Regions from separate parts of the Bradyrhizobium sp. SZCCHNS3052 genome, predicted to be linked through region 2. Evidence: predicted binding sites of a transcription regulator. Region 2 holds the regulator's gene; each other region holds the start of a gene.
The links. The regulator PhoB, encoded in region 2, activates phosphate uptake and scavenging genes when phosphate is short. The targets are predictions, from matches to a motif close to TGTCATNNANCTGTCAT.
Positions count from the first base shown of each region.

Region 1: a site for PhoB is predicted at 5,399-5,415, ahead of QX073_RS04475 (DUF47 domain-containing protein). Genes of this name have one in related genera too.
Region 3: a site for PhoB is predicted at 4,910-4,926, ahead of QX073_RS10200 (YbhN family protein). Genes of this name have one in related genera too.

Region 1 is NZ_JAUETB010000001.1:981,450-988,805, forward strand. Features, by position in the region: gene QX073_RS04445 (ArsC family reductase) at 1-293, shown strand, start outside; gene QX073_RS04450 (ABC transporter ATP-binding protein) at 569-1,324, shown strand; gene QX073_RS04455 (ABC transporter ATP-binding protein) at 1,317-2,063, shown strand; gene QX073_RS04460 (ABC transporter substrate-binding protein) at 2,177-3,400, shown strand; gene QX073_RS04465 (branched-chain amino acid ABC transporter permease) at 3,480-4,343, shown strand; gene QX073_RS04470 (branched-chain amino acid ABC transporter permease) at 4,345-5,313, shown strand; gene QX073_RS04475 (DUF47 domain-containing protein) at 5,457-6,101, shown strand; gene QX073_RS04480 (anion permease) at 6,116-7,123, shown strand; gene QX073_RS04485 (peptide chain release factor 3) at 7,264-7,356, shown strand, end outside.
Region 2 is NZ_JAUETB010000005.1:237,982-245,337, reverse strand. Features, by position in the region: gene pstA (phosphate ABC transporter permease PstA) at 1-553, shown strand, start outside; gene pstB (phosphate ABC transporter ATP-binding protein PstB) at 550-1,371, shown strand; gene phoU (phosphate signaling complex protein PhoU) at 1,402-2,118, shown strand; gene phoB (phosphate regulon transcriptional regulator PhoB) at 2,135-2,842, shown strand; gene QX073_RS19055 (trypsin-like serine protease) at 2,990-4,306, shown strand; gene QX073_RS19050 (HoxN/HupN/NixA family nickel/cobalt transporter) at 4,483-5,604, shown strand; gene QX073_RS19045 (HupU protein) at 5,620-6,636, shown strand; gene QX073_RS19040 (nickel-dependent hydrogenase large subunit) at 6,633-7,356, shown strand, end outside.
Region 3 is NZ_JAUETB010000002.1:445,305-452,660, forward strand. Features, by position in the region: gene QX073_RS10180 (NAD(P)/FAD-dependent oxidoreductase) at 1-171, shown strand, start outside; gene QX073_RS10185 (DUF2147 domain-containing protein) at 344-952, shown strand; gene QX073_RS10190 (DUF3551 domain-containing protein) at 1,030-1,410, shown strand; gene QX073_RS10195 (hypothetical protein) at 1,614-3,560, opposite strand; gene QX073_RS10200 (YbhN family protein) at 3,664-4,755, opposite strand; gene QX073_RS10205 (ferritin-like domain-containing protein) at 5,127-5,633, shown strand; gene QX073_RS10210 (hypothetical protein) at 5,707-6,141, opposite strand; gene QX073_RS10215 (hypothetical protein) at 6,190-6,780, shown strand; gene QX073_RS10220 (YdcF family protein) at 6,870-7,356, shown strand, end outside.

The DNA.
Region 1 (7,356 bases), on a different contig from region 2:
ACGATCACGGCGTCGCTTACGAATTCCACGACTACAAGACCGCCGGAATCGACAAAGCTAAACTCAAGGCATGGAGCGACGAGCTCGGCTGGGAGGTGCTGCTCAATCGCGCCGGGACGACGTTCAAGAAGTTGCCCGACGCGGACAAGAACGGACTCACCGAGAGCAAGGCGATCGCGCTCATGCTGGCGCAGCCTTCGATGATCAAACGCCCGGTGCTCGATCTCGGCGGCCGCCGCGTGGTGGGTTTCAAGCCGGATCTCTACGCAAAGGACGTGAAGGCTGCGAAGTAGTTGGAGCCGCGATCGCCGCGCGCGTGCAGGAAAATGCCGGTGGTATGATTTTCTATGTCAGCGGGAAATACCGGCCGATTTCAACGCAAGGTCCGCCGGCCGCCTTGCGACGTCGTTGCCCAGCTTTCCGCCTTGCCTAACTCCCTCGATTGACGGCATATTCCGGCGCGAAGCGGTCGCGGGTGGCGACGAGGAATCGTCCAGCCGTCCGGCAGAGCCGCCGTACAGGAAGAAGCGAGGGCCAGGCGCTGACGGCGCCGGCTTGGGGGGAATCTTTGGCTGACGAGTTCATTCTCGAGACCCACGGATTGACGAAGGAATTCGCGGGATTTTTTGCCGTTCGCGATGTTTCGCTCAAGATCCGCCGGGGCACCATTCACGCGCTGATCGGCCCGAACGGGGCCGGCAAGACCACGTGCTTCAACCTGCTGACGAAGTTCCTGACGCCGTCGGCCGGCAAGATTCTCTATAAGGGTCAGGATATTACGGCGACGGCGCCGGCCGACGTGGCACGGCTGGGCCTGGTCCGCTCGTTCCAGATCTCGGCGGTGTTTCCGCATATGACGGCGCTGGAGAACGTCCGCGTCGCCCTGCAGCGGCAGCATGGCTCGTCGTTCGACTTCTGGCGCTCCAAGAGCGTTCTGAACCGCTTCAACAGCCGGGCGCTCGAGCTGCTCGACGACGTCGGCCTCAGCGAGTTCGCCAATATTCCGGCAGTCGAAATGCCCTATGGGCGCAAGCGCGCGCTGGAGATCGCGACCACGCTGGCGCTCGATCCGGAGATGATGCTGCTGGACGAGCCGATGGCCGGCATGGGCCACGAGGACATCGACAAGATCGCCGCGCTGATCAAGCGCATCTCCGCCAAATACACGATCCTGATGGTCGAGCATAATCTCAGCGTTGTCGCCAACCTCTCCGACACCATCACCGTGCTGACGCGCGGGCAGGTGCTGACGGAAGGGCCGTATTCTGAGCTCTCCAAGGATGAGCGCGTCAAGGAAGCCTATCTGGGAGCCGGACATGCCTGAGGTGATGACGGCCACGAAGCCAGGGCAGGCGGCTGCGACCAGCACCATTCTCGACGTCAACAACCTCGAGAGCTGGTACGGCGAATCCCACATTCTCCACGGCATGAACTTCAACGTGAATGCCGGCGAGGTCGTCACCCTGCTCGGGCGCAACGGCGCCGGCAAGACCACGACCCTGAAATCGATCATGGGGATCATCGGCAAGCGCACCGGCTCGGTTCAGTTCAACGGCCAGCAGCTGATCCGCATGACCTCCGACAAGATCGCGCGGCTCGGCATCGCGCTGTGCCCGGAGGAGCGCGGCATCTTCGCGAGCCTCGACGTCCGCGAGAACCTGCTGCTGCCGCCGGTTGTGCGGCCGGGCGGGCTGACGCTCGACCAGATCTTCGAGCTGTTTCCGAATCTCAAGGAGCGGCTGAAGAGCCAGGGCACCAAGCTCTCCGGCGGCGAGCAGCAGATGCTGGCGATCGCGCGCATCCTGCGCACCGGCGCGAGCTTCCTGATGCTGGACGAGCCGACCGAGGGACTCGCGCCCGTCATCATCCAGCAGATCGGCCACACCATCGCGCGGCTGAAGAAGGAAGGCTTCACGATTCTCCTCGTCGAGCAGAACTTCCGTTTCGCCTCGACGGTCGCGGACCGCTACTACGTGGTCGAGCACGGCAAGGTCATCGACGGCTTTGCCAATGCCGATCTGTCGGCCAACATGGACAAGCTGCATACTTATCTCGGCGTCTGACCAGCGCCAGCGACGCTGACCTGGCAGTTCCTTCCGCGGTTTCTCGCGGTTTCTTGGTAGAATCTCTTGGCAGTTCTCTTGGCAGTTTTCTTGGAAAGTTCTGGAAGTTGGAAATGAAGAGCAAATTCATCGCGTCGCTGTTGCTGGGAACGGCACTCACTCTCGCCGCTGGCAGCATCGCTTCGGCCGGCGACAAGACCGTCAAGATCGGCGCGCTGTCCGATCAGTCGGGTCTTTATGCCGATCTCGGCGGTCCCGGCTCGACGCTCGCAGCGCAGATGGCGATCGAGGATTCCGGCCTCACCGCGAAGGGCTGGAAGATCGACGTCATCTCCGGCGATCACCAGAACAAGCCGGATATTGGCACCTCGATCGCGCGGCAGTGGTTCGACGTCGACAAGGTCGACGTCATCGTCGACGTGCCGAACTCGGGCGTGGCGCTGGCGGTGAACAACGTCGTCAAGGAAAAGAACGGCGTCTACATCAATTCGGGCGCTGCGACCTCGGATCTCACCAACGCGCAGTGCTCGCCCAACACGGTGCACTGGACCTACGACACCTACATGCTCGCGCACACCACTGGCCAGGCGCTGGTCAAGGCGGGCGGCTCGACCTGGTTCTTCCTGACGGCAGACTACGCCTTCGGCGCCGCGCTGGAGCGCGATACCACGGCGGTCGTGACCGCCAATGGCGGCAAGGTGATCGGCGGCGTCAAGCATCCGCTCAACACCTCCGACTTCTCGTCCTTCCTGCTGCAGGCGCAGTCGTCGAACGCCAAGGTCATCGGCCTCGCCAATGCCGGCGGCGATACCACCAATACGATCAAGCAGGCGGCCGAGTTCGGCATCAATAAGGGCGGCCAGAAGCTTGCCGCGCTGTTGCTGTTCCTGACCGACGTCAAGTCGATCGGGCTCGACATCGCGCAGGGCCTCAACTTCACCGAGACCTTCTACTGGGACATGAACGACCAGACCCGCGCCTTCTCCGAGCGCTTCGCCAAGCGCATGAAGAACGGCGCGCCGCCGACCATGGTGCAGGCGGGCGTCTATGCCGGCTTGATGCATTACTTCAAGGCGCTGGAGGCGCTCGGCGAGAACCCGCATGACGGCGTCAAGATCGTCGACAGGATGAAGTCGATCCCGACCGACGATGCGCTGTTCGGCAAGGGCGAGATCCAGCCGAACGGCCGCACCATCCACACCGCCTATCTGTTCGAGGTCAAGAAGCCCTCGGAGTCCAAGGGCCCGTGGGATCTCTACAAGCTGGTCGGCTCGGTACCGGGCGACCAGGCCTTCACGCCGCTCGACAAGAGCGCGTGCGCCTTGTTGAAGAAATGAACCGCTGTGGCTCCGGCGGCTGAACGTCGCCGGGGCCGCCATCTTCTGGGAAACGCCGAGAGAAAACAGAAACAAGACGATGCAGGCCCTCTACGCACAGCTCCTGGTCGGACTGATCAACGGCTCGTTCTACGCGCTGCTCAGTCTCGGGCTTGCCGTCATCTTCGGCATGCTCAACATCATCAATTTCGCCCATGGCGCGCTCTACATGATGGGCGCGTTCTGCGCCTATTTCCTGCTGAACCTCGGCGGCATCAATTATTGGTGGGCGCTGCTGCTGGCGCCGATCATCGTCGGCATCTTCGGCATGGTCCTCGAGCGCACCATGCTGCAATGGATTGCCGGGCTCGACCATCTCTACGGACTGCTGCTGACGTTCGGACTGGCGCTGATCATCCAGGGCGTGTTCCAGAACTTCTTCGGCTCGTCCGGCCTGCCTTATGCGATCCCGGATCAGCTCCGCGGCGGCATGAACCTCGGCTTCATGTATCTGCCGGTCTATCGCGGCTGGGTCGTCATATTCTCCCTGGTCGTCTGTCTGGCGACCTGGTTCCTGATCGAGCGGACCCGGCTCGGCGCCTACCTGCGCGCGGCCACCGAGAATCCGACATTGGTGCGGGCGTTCGGCATCAACGTGCCGCGCATGATCACGCTGACCTACGGCCTCGGCGTCGGGCTCGCGGCGCTGGCCGGCGTGTTGTCGGCGCCGATCAACCAGGTGCGGCCGCTGATGGGCGAGCACATCATCATCGTGGTGTTCGCGGTGGTCGTGATCGGCGGCATGGGTTCGATCATGGGCTCGATCATCACCGGCTTCCTGCTCGGCGTGATTGAGGGACTGACCAAATATTTCTATCCCGAGGCTTCCAACACCGTGGTCTTCGTTCTGATGGTCCTGGTGCTGCTGGTGAAGCCGACGGGTCTGACCGGACGGGCGGCCTGACATGACATCCATCACCGACGCAACCCTGCCGATCACCCCGCGCGCGATGCGCGATGAGATGATCGTGTTCGTCATCATGACAGCGCTGCTGGCGATCGTGCCGTGGACCGGGCTGTACCCGTTCTTCGTCATGCAGGCGCTGTGCTTCGCGCTGCTGGCCTGCGCCTTCAACCTCCTGATCGGCTATGGCGGCCTGCTGTCGTTCGGCCATGCGATGTTCCTGGGAACGGCCGGCTATTGCAGTGCCCACGCGCTGAAGGTGTGGGGGCTGCCGCCCGAACTCGGCATCCTGACGGGCGTCGCCGGATCGTTCGTCCTGTCGGTGATCACCGGCTACATCTCGATCCGACGCCAGGGCATCTATTTCGCGATGATCACCCTGGCGCTGTCGCAGCTCCTGTACTTCATCTATCTGCAGGCGCCGTTCACCCATGGCGAGGACGGCATCCAGGGCATTCCGCAGGGCCGGATGTTCGGCATCCTCGACCTGTCCAAGCCGACGGTGCTCTATTACGTCGTGCTGGTCGGCTTCCTCGCCGGCTTCCTGCTGATCTTCCGCACCATCAACTCGCCGTTCGGCGAGGTGCTGAAATCGATCCGTGAGAACGAGCAGCGCGCGATCTCGCTGGGCTACAAGACCGACCATTACAAGCTGCTCGCCTTCATCCTGTCGGGGACGCTGGCGGGCCTCGCCGGTGCGCTGAAGGTGTTCGTCGCCCAGAATGCCTCGCTGACCGACGTCGAGGTCGGGATGTCCGGCCAGATCGTGCTCATGACCCTGGTCGGTGGGCTCGGCACCGTGTTCGGCCCCGTCGTGGGCGCGTTCGTGATCGTCGGCATGCAGCAATATCTGTCCGGCTTCGGCCAGTGGGTGACGGTGATCCAGGGCGTGATCTTCGTCGCCTGCGTGCTCACCTTCCGCCGCGGCGTCGTCGGGGAAATCGCCCATCTGTTCAAGCGATCCCTCTAAGTCATTGATCTGAAAAGAGATCGTTGAAAGGGCAGAAAGCGGTGGATGATCCGGCCACCGCTTCTGCTGGTGCGCGATCCGGAGTATGACAGTTCTGTGACTGGCCGGCCCTGGCCCGTTTCGGAATGGATGGATCTCGTCCCATGCTGCACTGGTTTCGCGCCGTCCTCCCGCGGGAGGAGCGGTTTTTCGATTTGTTCGCCCGCCACAACAAGGTGGTGATTCAAGGCGCCCATGCGCTGCAGGACATGCTGCAGGGCGGCGACGACATCCTCAGGCATTGCCAGCGCGTCAGCCAGCTCGAGAACGAGGCCGACAACATCACCCGCGAAGTGCTGACCGCTGTCCGCCGCACTTTCATCACCCCATTCGACCGCGGCGACATCAAGAACCTGATCACCTCGATGGACGACGCCATCGACCAGATGCAGCAGACCGCCAAGGCCGTGGTGCTGTTCGAGGTCAAGGAGTTCGAGCCGACCATGCGCGAGATGGGCACCTTGCTGGTCGACTGCGCCAACCTGATCGGAAAGGCGTTGCCGCTGTTGCAGGCGATCGGCCAGAACGTGCCGATGATCACTGCGATCACCGAGGAGATGACCAAGCTCGAGGGACGGGTCGACGATCTCCACGACATCGGGCTGAAGGAGCTGTTCCTCAAGCACCGCAACGCCAACACGATGGACTTCATCGTCGGCGCCGAGATCTATGACCATCTGGAGAAGGTCGCCGACCGCTTCGACGACGTCGCCAACGAGATCAATTCGATCATGATCGAACAGGTCTAGGGTAGGGCCGCGCCGTGGACGCTCAACTCGGCCTTCCGATCCTGGTCGGCCTCATCGCCGTCGCACTCGCTTTCGACTTCCTGAATGGCCTGCACGACGCCGCCAACTCGATCGCGACCATCGTTTCGACCCGCGTGCTCCGGCCGCAATATGCGGTGTTCTGGGCCGCATTCTTCAACTTCGTGGCGTTCGGCGTGTTCGGCCTCCACGTCGCCCAGACCATCGGCACCGGCATCATCGATCCCGCGATCGTCGACGCGCAGGTGATCTTCGCTGCCCTGGTCGGCGCCATCGTCTGGAACCTGGTCACCTGGGCCGCCGGCATTCCGTCGTCGAGCTCGCATGCGCTGATCGGCGGGCTGGTCGGGGCAGGGGTCGCCAAGGCCGGCATCTCGGCCACCGTGTGGAGCGGCCTGTCCAAGACCGTGCTCGCGATCGTGCTGTCGCCGCTGGTCGGGCTGGTGCTGGCGATGATCCTGGTCGCGATCGTGTCCTGGGCCTCGGTGCGCTCGACGCCGTTCGCGGTCGACCGCGCCTTCCGCATCCTGCAATTCGCTTCGGCCTCGCTCTATTCGCTCGGCCATGGCGGCAACGACGCGCAGAAGACGATGGGCATCATCGCCGTGCTGTTGTACTCGCAGGGCCGTCTCGGCGAGCAGTTCACGGTGCCGTTCTGGGTCGTGCTGTCGTGCCAGGCCGCGATGGCGCTTGGCACCCTGATGGGCGGCTGGCGCATCGTCCGCACCATGGGCCTGCGCATCACCAAGCTCAACCCGATGCAGGGCTTCTGCGCCGAGACCGGCGGCGCCATCACGCTGTTCCTGGCGACGTTCCTCGGCGTGCCGGTGTCGACCACCCACACCATCACCGGCGCGATCGTCGGCGTCGGCGCCGCCCGCCGCGCCTCGGCGGTGCGCTGGAACGTGGCCGGATCGATCGTCTACGCCTGGATCTTCACGATTCCGGCCTCTGCCATCGTCTCGGCGCTGACGTTCTGGCTGGTGTCGGTGCTCCGGCACTGATCCGGGGCGGGCGAGGGGGCAACTCGCCGGTTGGAGTTGCGGTGCAAAACGCCTATATGGAGGGCGCGCGGCGGCCGTGATCCCGCGCCTTTCCCATCAAATCGCCCGCTCTCTGGCCCCGAAACGACGTCCGCCGCCTCATGTCCGATACAAGTTTGACGACCGAACAGCCGTCCCGCTCCGCGCTCTCCGACGAGGTCGCGCGCCGGCGCACCTTCGCCATCATCTCGCAC
Region 2 (7,356 bases):
CAACGACCGCCTGACCTCGGTGATCCGCTTCATCAACGACATCCTGCTGTCGGCGCCCTCGATCATCATCGGCCTGTTCATCTATGGTGCGGTCGTGGTGCCGATGGGCGGCTTCTCGGCACTCGCGGGTTCCCTTGCATTGGCGGTCATCGTGATCCCGGTGGTGCTGCGCACCACCGAGGACATGCTGCTGCTCGTGCCCAACCCGCTGCGCGAGGCGGCGTCTGCGCTCGGCCTGCCGCGCTCGCTGGTGATCCGCCGCATCGCCTATCGGGCGGCGCGCTCGGGCCTCATCACCGGCGTGCTGCTGGCGACCGCCCGCGTCGCCGGCGAGACCGCGCCTCTGCTGTTCACCGCGCTGTCGAACCAGTTCTGGAGCCTCAACCTTTCCAAGACGATGGCGAACCTGCCCGTCACCATCAACAATTTCGTCCAGAGCCCTTATGCCTACTGGAAACAACTGGCCTGGAGCGGAGCCCTTCTCATCACTCTGGCCGTGCTCGCCCTGAACATCGGTGCACGCATTCTCGGCGCCGAGAGGAACACCAAATGACCGAACTGTCCGTCTCCGTCAGTCAGCCCAATCACGCTCTTCACGGCAAGGCGCTTCCGGATGCGCCGGCCAAGGTGACCGCGCGCAACCTCAACTTCTACTACGGCGACCATCATGCGCTGAAGAACATCAACCTGTCGCTGGGCACCAACCGCGTCACCGCGTTCATCGGCCCGTCCGGCTGCGGCAAGTCCACGCTGCTGCGCATCTTCAACCGGATGTACGATCTCTATCCGGGGCAGCGGGCGACCGGGCAGCTGATGCTCGACAACACCAACATCCTCGATCCCAAGCTCGATCTGAACCTGCTGCGTGCCCGGGTCGGCATGGTGTTCCAGAAGCCGACGCCGTTCCCGATGACGATCTACGAGAACATCGCCTTCGGCATCCGCCTCTATGAGAAGATCTCCAAGTCGGAGATGGACGACCGGGTCGAGAAGGCGCTGCGCGGCGGCGCGTTGTGGAACGAGGTCAAGGACAAGCTCAACGCCTCGGGCCTGTCGCTGTCCGGCGGCCAGCAGCAGCGGCTGTGCATCGCGCGTACCGTGGCGGTCCGGCCGGAGGTGATCCTGTTCGACGAGCCGTGCTCGGCGCTCGATCCGATCTCGACCGCCAAGGTCGAGGAGCTGATCCAGGAACTCGCCGAAAACTATACGATCGCCATCGTGACGCATAACATGCAGCAGGCGGCGCGCGTCTCCGACAAGACCGCCTTCATGTATCTCGGCGAGCTGATCGAGTTCGACGACACCAGCAAGATCTTCACCTCGCCGAGCGATCGGCGGACCCAGGATTACATCACCGGCCGGTTCGGCTGACGCCGACGACATTGTCTTCAGGAGATCATCATGGCCAGTGAACATACCGCCAAGGCGTTCGACAGCGATCTGCAGGACCTCACCCGTCTGGTATCGGAGATGGGCGGCCTCGCCGAGCGGCTGATCGTCGATTCCGTCGATGCGCTGGTGCGACGCGACATCGCGCTCGGCCAGAAGGTGGTCGCCACCGACGCCGAGGTCGACAAGCTGCAACGCATCATCGAGGAGCGCGCCGTTCTTACCATCGCCCGGCGACAGCCGATGGCGGTCGACCTGCGTGAGATCGTCGGCGCGATGCGCGTGGCGACCGATCTGGAGCGTATCGGCGATCTCGCCAAGAACATCGGCAAGCGCGTCGCGGCGCTGGAGAGCGACTTCCATCCGCTGAAGCTGATCCGCGGGCTCGAGCACATGACCGATCTCGTGCAGTCGCAGGTCAAGACGGTGCTGGACGCCTATGCCGCGCACGATTTGCCGGCGGCGATGACGGTGTGGAAGGGCGATGAGGAAGTCGATGCCATCTGCACCTCGCTGTTTCGCGAGCTCCTGACCTACATGATGGAGGATCCGCGCAACATCTCGTTCTGCATCCACCTGATGTTCTGCGCCAAGAACATCGAGCGCATCGGCGATCACGCGACCAACATCGCCGAGACGGTGTTCTATATGATCGAAGGCCAGCAGATCATGGACAAGCGCCCGAAGGGCGACATGACGAGCTTCGCATCGACGATCCCCGGCAACTGAGAGAGACGGTTCAGACATGGGCGCCCGAATTCTGGTGGTGGAGGACGAGGAGGCGCTGACGACGCTGCTGCGCTACAACCTCGAGGCCGAAGGCTACGAGGTCGAGACCGTGGCGCGCGGCGACGAGGCCGACACGCGCCTGAAGGAGCGTGTTCCCGATCTCGTCGTGCTCGACTGGATGCTGCCGGGCCTGTCCGGCATCGAGCTGTGCCGCCGCCTGCGGGCGCGGACCGAGACCCGGCAGTTGCCGATCATCATGCTCACCGCACGCGGCGAGGAGAGCGAGCGCGTGCGCGGCCTCGCGACCGGCGCCGACGACTACATCGTCAAGCCGTTCTCGGTGCCGGAGCTTCTGGCGCGGGTGAAAGGCCTGCTGCGGCGGGCGAGTCCGGAGCGGCTGGCGACCGTGCTGTCCTATGGCGACATCGAGCTCGACCGCGAGAAGCGCCGCGTGGCGCGCTCTGGTAGGCCGATCGATCTCGGCCCGACCGAATACCGCCTGCTCGAGTTCTTCCTGGAGCATCCCGGCCGCGTGTTCAGCCGCGAGCAGCTGCTCGACAGTGTCTGGGGCCGCGACATCTACATCGACGAGCGCACCGTCGACGTCCATATCGGCCGCCTGCGCAAGCTGCTCAATCCCGGCCGCGAGCAGGACCCGATCCGCACCGTGCGCGGCGCCGGTTATGCGCTCGATGATCGCTTCGCCAAGAGCGAGCAGGTGTAAGGGGCGATCGGGCGTGAGGACGCAGCAGGTGTGAGACGCGAGGCGGCCCGATTGAGGAGATCGCGGTCCGCTTTCCGCCACGCCGCCGCCGTCTTGATCGTGTCTGCTTCGTGGCCCGTCACGATGTTTCGGTCCCAGCGGACGCCCTTGATCAAGACCATCATCATATCTCTTGCCGTGCTGCTCGGCGGCGCGGCGGGCGCCACGGCCGCCGAGCTCGAAGACGCGGTCGCGGCGGCAGGCAACGGGCAGCATGCGGCGGCGATGCGACGGCTGCTGCCGCTGGCCGCCAAGGGCGATGCGCGGGCGCAGTTCGACGTCGGCTTCATGCACGCCTTCGGCTGGGGCCAACCGCGCAACCCCGCCGAGGCGCTGGCGTGGTACCGCAAGGCCGCCGATCAGGGGCTCGCTGTCGCGCAACACTATCTCGGCATCGCCTACGTCAACGGCGAAGGTGTTGCGAGCAATTACGGCGAAGCCGGCCGCTGGTTCAGCCGCGCCGCGGCGCAGGGCTTCGCCCAGTCGCAATACATGCTCGGCCTGATGCTGCTCGACGGCCGCGGTGTGAAACAGGACGTCGTGCAGGGCTATGCCTGGCTGGTGATGGCGGGCCGTAGCGGCGTGCGATCGGCCGGCCGCGACGTGCAGCGGGTCAAGTTGACCGAGCCGCAGCGCGTCCAGGCCCAGAGTGCCATTGCGGCCTGGCGGCCGAAGCCGGAATCGGCGGAGGCCGGCATCGCCGCTCCGCGTCCGGAGCAACTGCTCGGGCTCGACCGCCACATCGGCGAGGTCGTCGATCCCACCTCGTGGCCGGCGTCGTCGATCGGCGTCGTCACCGTCGCGCAATACTCGACCGGCGGCTGGTGCACCGGCACGCTGGTCGCGCCGCGCGTCGTGCTCACCGCGGCGCATTGCGTGTTCAACGGCGTGGCGCAGGTCAGCCCCGGCAACGTCCGCTTCCTGGCCGGCATGAACAGGGGCACGCCGGCGGCATCGTCGGTCGCCGACAAGCTGATCGTGGCGCCTGATTTCGTCCCGACCCGGCACGACAGGTGGTCGCTCGACCGCTCGCCCGCCGATTGGGCACTGATCGTGCTGAAGGACGCGCTGCCGTCGAAGCCGGTTGAGGTCAGGGCGCTGACGCGCGAGGAATTGCAGGCTGCGACCACGGCCGGAACCATCTCCGAGATCGGCTATGGCCAGGAGCGGCGCTATTCGCCGACCGGCCAGCGCAATTGCAGCGCCGGCATGACCAAGGACGGGATGCTGCTGACGGTGCATTGCCTCGCCAATTTCGGCTATTCGGGCTCCCCCATCATGGCCGACGTCGGCGGACAGCCGGCCGTGGTCGGCATCTTCTCGGCGTTCCACGAGGAGACCCGGCTGATGTTCGCCGCCCCCGCGAGCCAGTTCGAGGCGGTCGTGCGGCGCGAGATCACGGCACAGAGTGCCTCGATGCGGTGAGCGAAGGAGGGGCGAGAGAAGAAGATGTCCCGCCGCTGGTCATGATCTGTGCGTGACTGGATAGCGGGTTGCCAAGCGAGAGGGCAATCCGGGAAGGGCCGCCCACGTTTTCCTGCAGTTTTTGCCTGCAGCGGGGGGCTTTACCGAACTGGCCTGGCTCTTGCTATAGTCCGAGTATGACGATTGTTCAAATTGATCATCCTCGTGCCCCTCGGCTGCTGTGGTGGCGATCGCAGCCCGGCCGCAACGTTGCGCTCGTCGGCGGGCTGGTCGCCGCCAACGCGCTCGCCTGGGCCTGGGCGTTCGCGCTCTACGCCGACCGGCCCGCCATCGTCGGCACCGCGATGCTGGCCTGGCTGCTCGGACTGCGCCATGCGGTCGATGCGGATCACATCGCGGCGATCGACAACGTCGTGCGGAAGCTGGTGCAGGACGGTAGCGCCCCGCGCGCCGCCGGCCTGTATTTTGCGCTCGGCCATTCCAGCGTCGTCGTCATCGCCACCATCGTCGTGAGCCTCATCGCCGGCGCCGACCTCCTGGATGAAGAGAGCGCGATCAGGGCGATCGGCGGCGTCATCGGCACGTCGGTGTCGGCCGGCTTCCTGCTGCTGATCGCGTTGGCGAACCTCATTCTGTTCGTGAACCTCTGGCGCCGCGCCGCACAGCCGCAGTCCGAGATGGAAACCGCCGGAAGCTCCGGACGGGGCATCCTCATCCGCCTGCTGCGCCCGGTGCTCCGCCTGGTGGGACGCGCCTGGCACATGTATCCGCTCGGTTTCCTGTTCGGTCTCGGCTTCGACACTGCGAGCGAGATCGGGCTTCTCAGCCTGTCGGCAACCGAGGCAGCGCGCGGCGCGAGCCTCGCCCATGTCCTGGTGTTTCCGGCGCTGTTCGCGGCTGCGATGGCCACCGTCGACACCGCCGACAGCATGCTGATGGCGGGCGCCTATCGCTGGGCGCTGACCGATCCCGCACGCAAGCTGCGCTATAACCTCGTGATCACCGGCGCATCCGTTGCCATCGCGCTGGTGATCGGCGGCTTCGAGGCGATCACGCTGTTGGCGCCGCGGCTTGGCCTGACCGGGGGATGGACGGGGGTCGCCACCGCGCTGGGCGACGATGTCGCCAATCTCGGGATCGTCGCGATTGGCCTGTTCGGACTGATCTGGGCGGTCGCCATGCTGCTCGGTCGCAGCCAGCGCGGTTCCGAGGCTATCCCCGGGGAAGCGCTTGCCAGTGTTCATGCGGGGGCGCTAAACCCGCCGGTGATACGAAGCGGAACGCTTAAGACGGGCTAGGAGCGGGGCCTTATGATGGTCGGCTCTGAGGGAACGATCAGGATGCTATGGCTGCAGGGTGCGAGCTGCGGCGGCTGCACGATGTCGATCCTGGAAAGCGGCGCGTCCGGCTGGTTCGACGAGCTGCGCCAATCCGGCATCGATCTGGTATGGCATCCCTCCGTCAGCGAGCAGACAGGGGACGAGGTCGTGGAGCTGTTGGAGGCGATCCGCGACGGCCGCGAGCGGCTCGATCTGCTGGTGCTCGAAGGCTCGGTGGCGCGCGGACCTGGTCTGACCGGCCGCTTCAACATGCTCGCCGGCACCAACCGCTCGATCTATCACTGGCTGCTCGATCTGGCGCCGCTGGCCGACTACGTCGTTGCCGTCGGCAGTTGCGCCGCTTATGGCGGCATTCCTGCTGCCGGCATCAACCCGACCGATGCGGTCGGATTGCAGTTCGAGGGCAGCGACGTCGGCGGCGCGCTCGGCGCGGGCTTTCGCTCGAAACGCGGGCTGCCGGTGATCAACGTCGCAGGCTGTGCGCCGCATCCGGGTTGGATGATGGAAAGCCTGCTGGCGCTCACCTCGGGCGATCTGACGGCAGACGGCCTCGACGCGGTCGGCCGTCCGACCTTCATCGCCAATCACCTGGCTCATCACGGCTGCTCGCGCAACGAGTTTTACGAGTTCAAGGCGAGCGCGGAGACGATGTCGGAGCGCGGCTGCCTGATGGAGCATCTCGGCTGCCGCGCAACGCAAGCGGTCGGCGATTGCAATCAGCGCTCGTGGAACGGCGGCGGCTCCTGCACCAAGGGCGGCTACGCCTGCATCGCCTGCACCTCGCCGGGCTTCGAGAGCGCGCAGAACTATCTGCAGACGGCCAAGCTCGCCGGCATTCCCGTGGGGCTTCCGACCGACATGCCCAAGGCCTGGTTCGTCGCGCTCGCAGCGCTGTCGAAATCGGCCACGCCGCGTCGCGTCCGAGTTAATGCGACGGCGGATCACGTCGTGGTGCCGCCGGGCCGTGCCGGCGACAAGCGCCGTCCATGACGCGGATCACGGTCGGACCGTTCAATCGTGTCGAAGGCGATCTCGAGGTCAGGCTCGATATCGAGAGCGGCCGCGTCACCAGGGCGGAGGTGACGGCGCCGCTCTATCGCGGCTTCGAGCAGATCCTGGAGGGGCGGCCGCCGCTGGACGCCCTGGTGATCGCACCGCGAATCTGCGGCATCTGCTCGGTGTCGCAATCGATCGCCGCCGCCGCGGCGTTGCGCCAGGCCATGGGTATTGCGGCAGCGCCAAACGGCGTCCTCGCGGCCAACATCGCGCACGCGGCCGAGAACGCAGCCGACCATCTGACGCATTTCTACATCTTCTTCATGCCGGACTTCGCCCGCGACGTCTACGCCTCGCATGCCTGGCATTCGGCTACGGCCGAGCGCTTCGCGGCCACGAAGGGCAGCGCGGCCCGCGATGCGTTGCCTGCCCGCGCGCGGCTGCTCGAGATCATGGGCCTGATCGCCGGCAAATGGCCGCACAGTCTCGCCTTCCAGCCAGGCGGGACGACGCGCGCGATCGAGCTCGGCGAGCGCGTGCGGCTCAACGCGATCGCGGCGTCGTTTCGCGGCTTCCTTGAACGCGTCGTGTTTGCCGACAAGCTGGAGAACGTGCTCGCCTTGTCGACATCGGACGAGCTCGACCGTTGGCGGGAGGGCCGCGCCGGCGACTTCGCGCATTTCCTTCGGCTGGCCGATGCGCTCGCGCTGGCCG
Region 3 (7,356 bases), on a different contig from region 2:
ATCGGCGACATCAACACCTATCCTGGCAAGATCAAGCTGATCCTGTGCGGCTTCCACGAGGGCGCGCTGATGGCGCAGAAGGCGCACCGCTACGTGTATCCGGAGAAGCGGCTGGTGTTCCAGTACACGACGTCGTCGTCGAGCCTGCAGAAGAAGCTCGGCGTCAACTAATTTGTCGGCGGTATGGAACCTTCCGCCGCCGGACCAACTCAAATGTGAAGAAATGTTTCCTGCGCGTGCCGGTTTCACCGGCGCGCCAGACCTGTTATGGGGCTGGAACGATGCATGAAACGGCCGTACTGTGCGGCCATTCATTTTGTGACTTGGTCAAGGTGAGATGATGATGCGCAATGCGTTTCCCCGACTTCGGCTGGTGCCTGATGTGACGAAGCTCGCGATCGGCGCGCTCGTCGTTGCCGGTGCTCTGCTGATGCGGCCTGCGCTAGCGGCTGAGCCGACCGCGGCCGGTCTGTGGCAGAAGGTCGAGGATGGCAGGCCCGTCGGCTGGTTTCTCTTCATCGACCACGACGGCGTTTTCGAGGGCGTGATCGCCAAGACGTTTCCGCGTCCCGGCGACAATCCGAACGAGGTCTGTTCGAAGTGCAGCGATGACCGCAAGAATGCGCCGGTGCTCGGCATCTCCTTCGTGCGCGACATGAAGCGCGAGGGCCTGAAATACGAAGGCGGCAACGTGCTCAATCCGCGCGACGGCAACATCTGGAAGGCCAATATGCGGGTCAGTCCGGACGGGCAGACGCTGATCCTGCACGGCTATCTCGGCATCTCGCTGTTTGGCAAGGACGAGACCTGGACCCGCCTGCCGGACAGCAACATGGCGCAGATCGATCCTGCGATCCTCGCCAAATATCTGCCCTCGCAGGCGACGACGGCAACCGGCTCCGCCACCAAGCAGGCGCCTCCGATGATGAAGAAGCCGGCTGCAGTCAAGTAGACTGCTTCCGAACTGCGACCGTCCTCGCTCCTGGCCGACAAGGGATCGCGATCTCGGACACCGCGTCGGCGAAGAGCTTGATCCAGATCAACCGCGTGGTCGAGGACAAGGTCTCCATGATCATTCGAGCGTTGCTTGCCGGTGATCGTGCAGGCCATTGGCCGCAGCGGTCGGAATTCGACGAGGGAGCGATGCTGATGCTGCGTTGGATAATCGCGGGGAGCGCGGCCATCTCCATGATCCCGATCGCCGCTGCTCAGACCTATGAGTCCAATTATCCTGTCTGCCTACAAAGGTGGGAATGGGGTGGTAGCACCTATGTCGAATGCACCTATACGTCCTGGGATCAGTGTCGAAGGGCAGGCCGGGGCCTCGCGGCCATGTGCGTGAACAACCCATATTGGGTACAAGGACAATCAGGATCGCTTGGCGGTGGTCGCCGTCGATTTGCGCGCTGAGCGTTGGGACGTCGAGGCCGACACGTTCTTTCGAGGCGGCCCGGCTCTCCATCCGCTCCCAACTCCCCATGAGGCTCTGCAATCTCGCCGCTCCACAGCCTTTGTTCCTGAGCGCCCGCTCACGGAGGGCGTCCCGAAAGACGGTATGCGGAGCGGAGCGCTTCAGGCTGTTCTTCCTCTGCGATCCCTACCCGAATGGCCGACTACTGCCTCACCATGCCCGCCGGCGGCAGCGGCTGGCTGGTGACGTTGGGCTCGGCCGCATCGAGGTTGAGCACTTGCGCCGCGGCCGGAAAGGCGGCGTCGGCCATCGCGGCATGGCCCTCCGCCGTCGGATGCACGGCGCCGCCATAGACCGCGGACAGCACGCCCCAGCTCGCATCGTGGATGTCGGAGGGCTGCATCGCCGCCGGCAGCCCTTGCGGATAGGTCATCGCCGAGAAGTAGCTGTCGTTGGCATCGCGGATCCAGCGCGCGCGCGGCAGATAGGGACGATACTCGCTGGCGCCGCGGCCGCACAGCAGCGGCTCGTTGGCGGCGCTGACGATGTTCGGATCGAAGCTGGCGCCGTCGGCCGAAAAGCATTCGCGGTCGAACGGCGGATCCTGCGTCGAGCGGGCGCAGAAGCCGTGATCGGCAAACGCGGCCTGATGCGCGTCAACGAAGGTCATGCGGTCGGCCTGCGGATCGCGGCACAGGACTCCCGCGGTACATTGCGCCAGCCCGCGTAGTGACGGCAGGAACTCGTTCTCGACGAAGCCCGCGACCTTGGCGAGCCGCTGCGGATTGGCATTGAACGATGGGTGGATATCGAAACCGGCCGGACCACCCGGGCAGGGCGTGCCGGGGCCGCTCAGTGCCGGGTTGCCGTAGGAGGTGTAGATGACGTGCGAGAGGTCGCCGACCAGCGGCTTCAGCGCCTCGCGCAGCTTGGCAAAACCCTGCGGCAGGTCGCGCGCCAGCTCGCTGCGCGATTCCTCGACCGAGCCGATCACGCCTGAGCGTTTGAACAGCGTGCGTTCGGTCGGCGTATCGACGATGACGTCGGCGACGAGACCGGAGAAGTTGATGTCGTTGGCGCCGATCGACAGCAGAATCAGATCGAGCTTGCGGTCCGGCTGGCGACGCTTGGCCGCGGTCAGCGCCTCGCGCAGCTCGCCGAGCTGGCCGTTGACGCTGCCGGCGCAGGTGGTCGCGGCGCGGCCCGGCGTGCATTCGCGCGCGCGCTGGCTGCCGAACAGGCCGTCGGCGATGGTGGCGCCGGTGCAGGCGAGCGGCAGGTAGGTGACCGCGACGTGCGGATAGCGCACCGCGAGCGCCAGCGCCGTGCGGGTCTGGTAGCTGTAGAGCGAGCGATGGCAGGCCGCGTTGAGCCAGACCGCGCTGTGCTTCTGCCAGTTCTGCAGCGTGTCCGGCGCCTCGCAGGCGCGGCCGCCTTTGAAGCCGGCCCGGCTCGGCCGATAATATTGCGCGGTCGGGCCGCCGAGATAGGAGCGGAAGCAGAAGCCGTCGTCGGCGAGCGCGATCGGGCGGTCGGGATTGCCCTCGCCGGAGGCGATGCTGTCGCCGAGGCCGGCGATCAGGACGTCGCGGACCTGGATTCCGGTCGAGACCTGCTGCGTGCCTTCCGGGCTGGCGACATCGACGGATGCGACGGTCTGGCGGCCGTAGCGGACGCGCAGGTTGACCGGTTCGGCGCAGTCGAATGTCGAGGTCTGCGGCCCGTCGCCGTCGTCGAACGACCACGCGCAGGTGGCGCCGACCGGGACCGGGCCGGTCAGGCGCACCGTGACCGGATGGTCGATCGGCGTGAGATAGCTTTCCTTGACGTTGTCGCGCGTGCACGGCTCGTTGATGCGGCCGGCGAGGTCGATGCAGAGCCGGTTGACGACGTTCCGGGCCCAGCCGCGGCCGTCGCTCTGCACCGCCAACGCCTGCTCGGCGGCGAGGATGGAGCGGTCGCGCGTGCTCTCGGTATGCAGCAGGAAGTCGCGCTCCTCCCGGAAGAGACGGAAGCGGTTGCGCACCTCCCAGCTGATCTGCAGCGGCGCTGCGCCGAACTGCGCGGCCGCCTCGGTGGCGGCGAGAGGGGCGAGCAGGCCGGCCAGGACGCAGGCGGCGAGCAGCGGACGAAGGGGCATTCGGGTCATGCGCAAGGATTCACGTCAGCGATGGGGCGGAAATAAGAGGATCGCACGCGAGTTCAACCGGTCGAGGGTCGAACCGTCGCGTCATCCGCGAGACGATTGTTGCTCAGCGCTGGGAGTGGCGCTTGATGCGCTGGGGAACCGCGGCGGGCGCCGTGGCTGCGGCGCGCTTGGCGGCGACCTCGTCCTCGCAGGCTGAGTTCAGCCGGCGCCGCTCCTGCCACGGCTTCACGACGTTCAGCCAGAGTTCCCTGATGCCCATGATGGAGATCGCCGTCGCAAACGGGATCACGAAATACAGCACGCGGAAAACGAGCAGGGTGGCCAGCAACTGCTCGCGGCCGAACTGCGGCAGCGCCACGAGCATCGCGGCATCGAACACGCCGATGCTGCCGGGCGCGTGGCTGGCAAAGCCGAGCAGGGTGGCGAGGATGAACACCACCGACAGCGACAGGAAATCGATCGGCGGAGCGGCGGGGACGAGGAGGTACATCGCCAGCGCGCAGAAGCCGAGGTCGACCACTCCGATCAGGATCTGCACGAGCGTGAGCTGCGCCGAGGGCAGCACCACCTTCCAGCCGTTCTGGCCGAGCTGGCGCCGGTTCTTGCCGGCGGTCAGCCAGCCGAGATAGGCGAAGATCGCCCCCAGGATGCCGATCGCGATCAGCTGGTTCACCGCCGGGGGCAACTGGTCCATCGCGGTGGCGGCGGCCGGATGCAAGGTCATGCCGATGCCGAGTACGAACAGATTGCCGAGCCAGAAGGTCAGGCCTGACAGGAAGCAGATCTTGGCGACGTCGATCGCGGACAGGCCGTAGTCGGAGTAGATCCGGAACCGAATGGCGCCGCCGGTGAACACGGTGGCGCCGATGTTGTGGCCGATCGAATAGCTGGTGAAGGCGCTCATCGCCGCGATGCGATAGGGCACGTGTTTCTTGCCAATCGTTCGCAGTGCAAAATAGTCATAGAAGGTCAGCGTGCAGAACGCGCCGACCACACACAAGGCCGCGAGGGCGATGTGACCGGGCGGGATTTCGGTGAGCGCGGTCAGGATGACGCCGGCATCGACGCCCTTCAGCGTACGCACGAGTGTCGTGATCGCGAAGGCGATGATCGCAAGGCTCGCTGCAATCCCCAGCCGCTTCCAGCCGATCCATTTCTTGAAGCCACGCCCAAGCGTGGTCAGCAGGCGCTGCATTCATCCTCCCGGCGGGGCGGTACTAGATCTTGGAAAAGAGGCGAAACCATTGATCGATGGGGCGGGCAATTCGTGACAGCCTGTTCCTTATGCTAAAATGCGCGCCTTGTGCAGTCCTTGACACAGCTCAGCTCCGACCCATGCGGCGCGGGTCTGTCACACTCCGGTCACATAGCTGGCGGCCCGTCCGCCTCAATTCGGTCCAACTGGTCGCCCGCGCGGTTCACGAGAACCCTCGTCCCTGCGACCGGTTCGGCAGGGGCGGTACGCCGGAACAACCGCCGTAGCCGCCGGTTAGCGCACAGCGAACATGGCGACGATCGGTCAGGGGAGGGACCTCCCATGTTCCGAACCGAGAGGACGTGAAACAAATGGGACTGTTCACCAAGGACATCAAGACGATGAACGATCTGTTCGTTCATCAGCTGCAGGACATCTATTACGCCGAGAACCAGCTCGTCAAAGCGCTGCCGAAGATGGCGGACAAGGCGACGGATCAGAAGCTCAAGCAGGGCTTTCTGACCCATCTCGACGAAACCAGGACGCATGTGAAGCGGCTCGAGCAGGTGTTCGAGATGCACGGCATTGCGCCCAAGGCGGTCGACTGTCCGGCGATCGACGGCATCATCGAGGAGGCCGAGGAGGTCGCCGGCGAGGTCGCGGACAAGACGGTGCTCGACGCCGCCCTGATCAACGCCGGTCAGGCGGCGGAGCACTATGAGATCACCCGCTATGGCAGCCTGATCGCCTGGGCCAAGCAACTCGGCCGCAGCGACTGTGCCGCCGTCCTGCAGAAGACGCTCGACGAGGAGAAGGCGACCGACATGAAGCTGACCAAGCTCGCCGAGACCAGCGTCAATCTGCGCGCCGCGAGCTGATCGCGCCATCGTTGATGAGACAAAACGCCGCGCGGACATCCCGCGCGGCGTCGTCGCATCCGGATGCCGCGCGTCAGCTCTTACGCAACGCGAAATTGGCGCCGCAGAACGCCATCAGGGCGCCGAGGCAGAGCGCGGCGAGGCCGGCCAGCACACCCGAGGCCGATGGCACCGGGCTCGGGCCGGAGATCGCCTGGCCGATGCCGGCCAGCATCAGCACGCCGACCACGACCAGGAAGTTGCGCATCCGCTGCGGGATCTCGCCCGATACCGCGCTGTGCATGATGTTGGCGATGAAATAGCCCGAGGAGAAGCCGACGGTGGCGATCAGCCACCAGGCGATCGCCGATCCCGCCGGCATGAAGGCGCCGCTCTCGGTCTGCCACAGGCCGCCGAGATCGAGGCCGTAGCGGGCGCCGAGCATGTGCACCGCCAGCGCCAGCAGCACGCCGGCGGCCATCGCTCCGGCCAGGATCAGGTGGCGCGGAAAATAGATCGTTTCGCTCATGCTCCGTTTGTAGGATAAGGCGCGCGCCACACGCAACAGGACCGATCCATTTCCGAGCGCACCACCACGGCCGGCGATGATGCGATCCGCTACGCCTACAAGGCGTCGCTGATCGGGGCCGCGCACCAGTTCGAGCTGACCGGGCAGGGGCTGTCGTGGCGGTTCGCCGGCCGGACCGGCCTGTGGCCTTACGCCGACATCGCCGCGATCCGGCTGTCCTACCGACCGGTGTCGATGCAGGCGAGGCGTTTTCGGGCCGACATCACCCATCGCGATGGCCGCCGCCTCAGCATCATCTCCGTCTCGTGGCAGACGGCGGCCCTGATGGCGCCGCAGAGCGAGGCCTATCGTGCTTTCATCCTCGGCCTGCATGCGCGGCTCGCCTTCAGCGGCAGCAGCGCCCGGCTGACCGCGGGCCTCGGCCGCGTCACCTACGGCGCGGCGCTCGCCGCGATTGCGCTGCTCGCCGTGGCGATGGCCGGGCTTCTGGTGCGCGCGCTCGTCATCGCCGAATGGTCGGGCGCGTTGTTCCTGATCGGATTCGCCGCGCTGTTCGCCTGGTATGTCGGCGGCTTCATCACCCGCAACAGGCCGCGCAGCTACACGTTCACGGAGATTCCGGCCGCGCTGCTGCCGTGATCACGCAACCTCATCGCCGGTCACCGAATGTGATCATGCAGATTTCGCGCGCCATGCCAGAGTGAGCGAGTCGCTTTCGGAGAGGACCGATGCAGGATCGCGCGCTGCGCAGACCGGATGACGCCGAGATCGCCGCGGTCAACGCGCGGCATTTCGCCGATACGCCGCTGCGGCCGGCCGATCTCCTGTTCGTGTTCGGGACCCGCGTCGACGAGGAGCTGCGTGCCGAGACGGCGGTGAAGCTGTGGCAGCAAGGCTACTTCCGCCACGCCATCGTCAGCGGTGGGATCACGCCGGGCGCTGATCTTTCGGAGTGTACGCTGATCAAGGCCGCCATGGTGGGGCGCGGCATTCCGGCCGAGCGCATCCTCGAAGAGCACCACGCCACGAATACCGGCGAGAACGTCGCGTTCGCGCTGCCGGTGATCGACGCCGCGCTCGGCCTCGCCAATGTCGGCAGCGTGATCTGCCTCGGCAACAGCTGGACCGCTCGGCGCTACGCGATGACCCTGCAGCGCCACTGGCCCGAAGTCGAGAAGATGCTGCTGACGGTCGATAGCTTCGGCGTACCGCGGC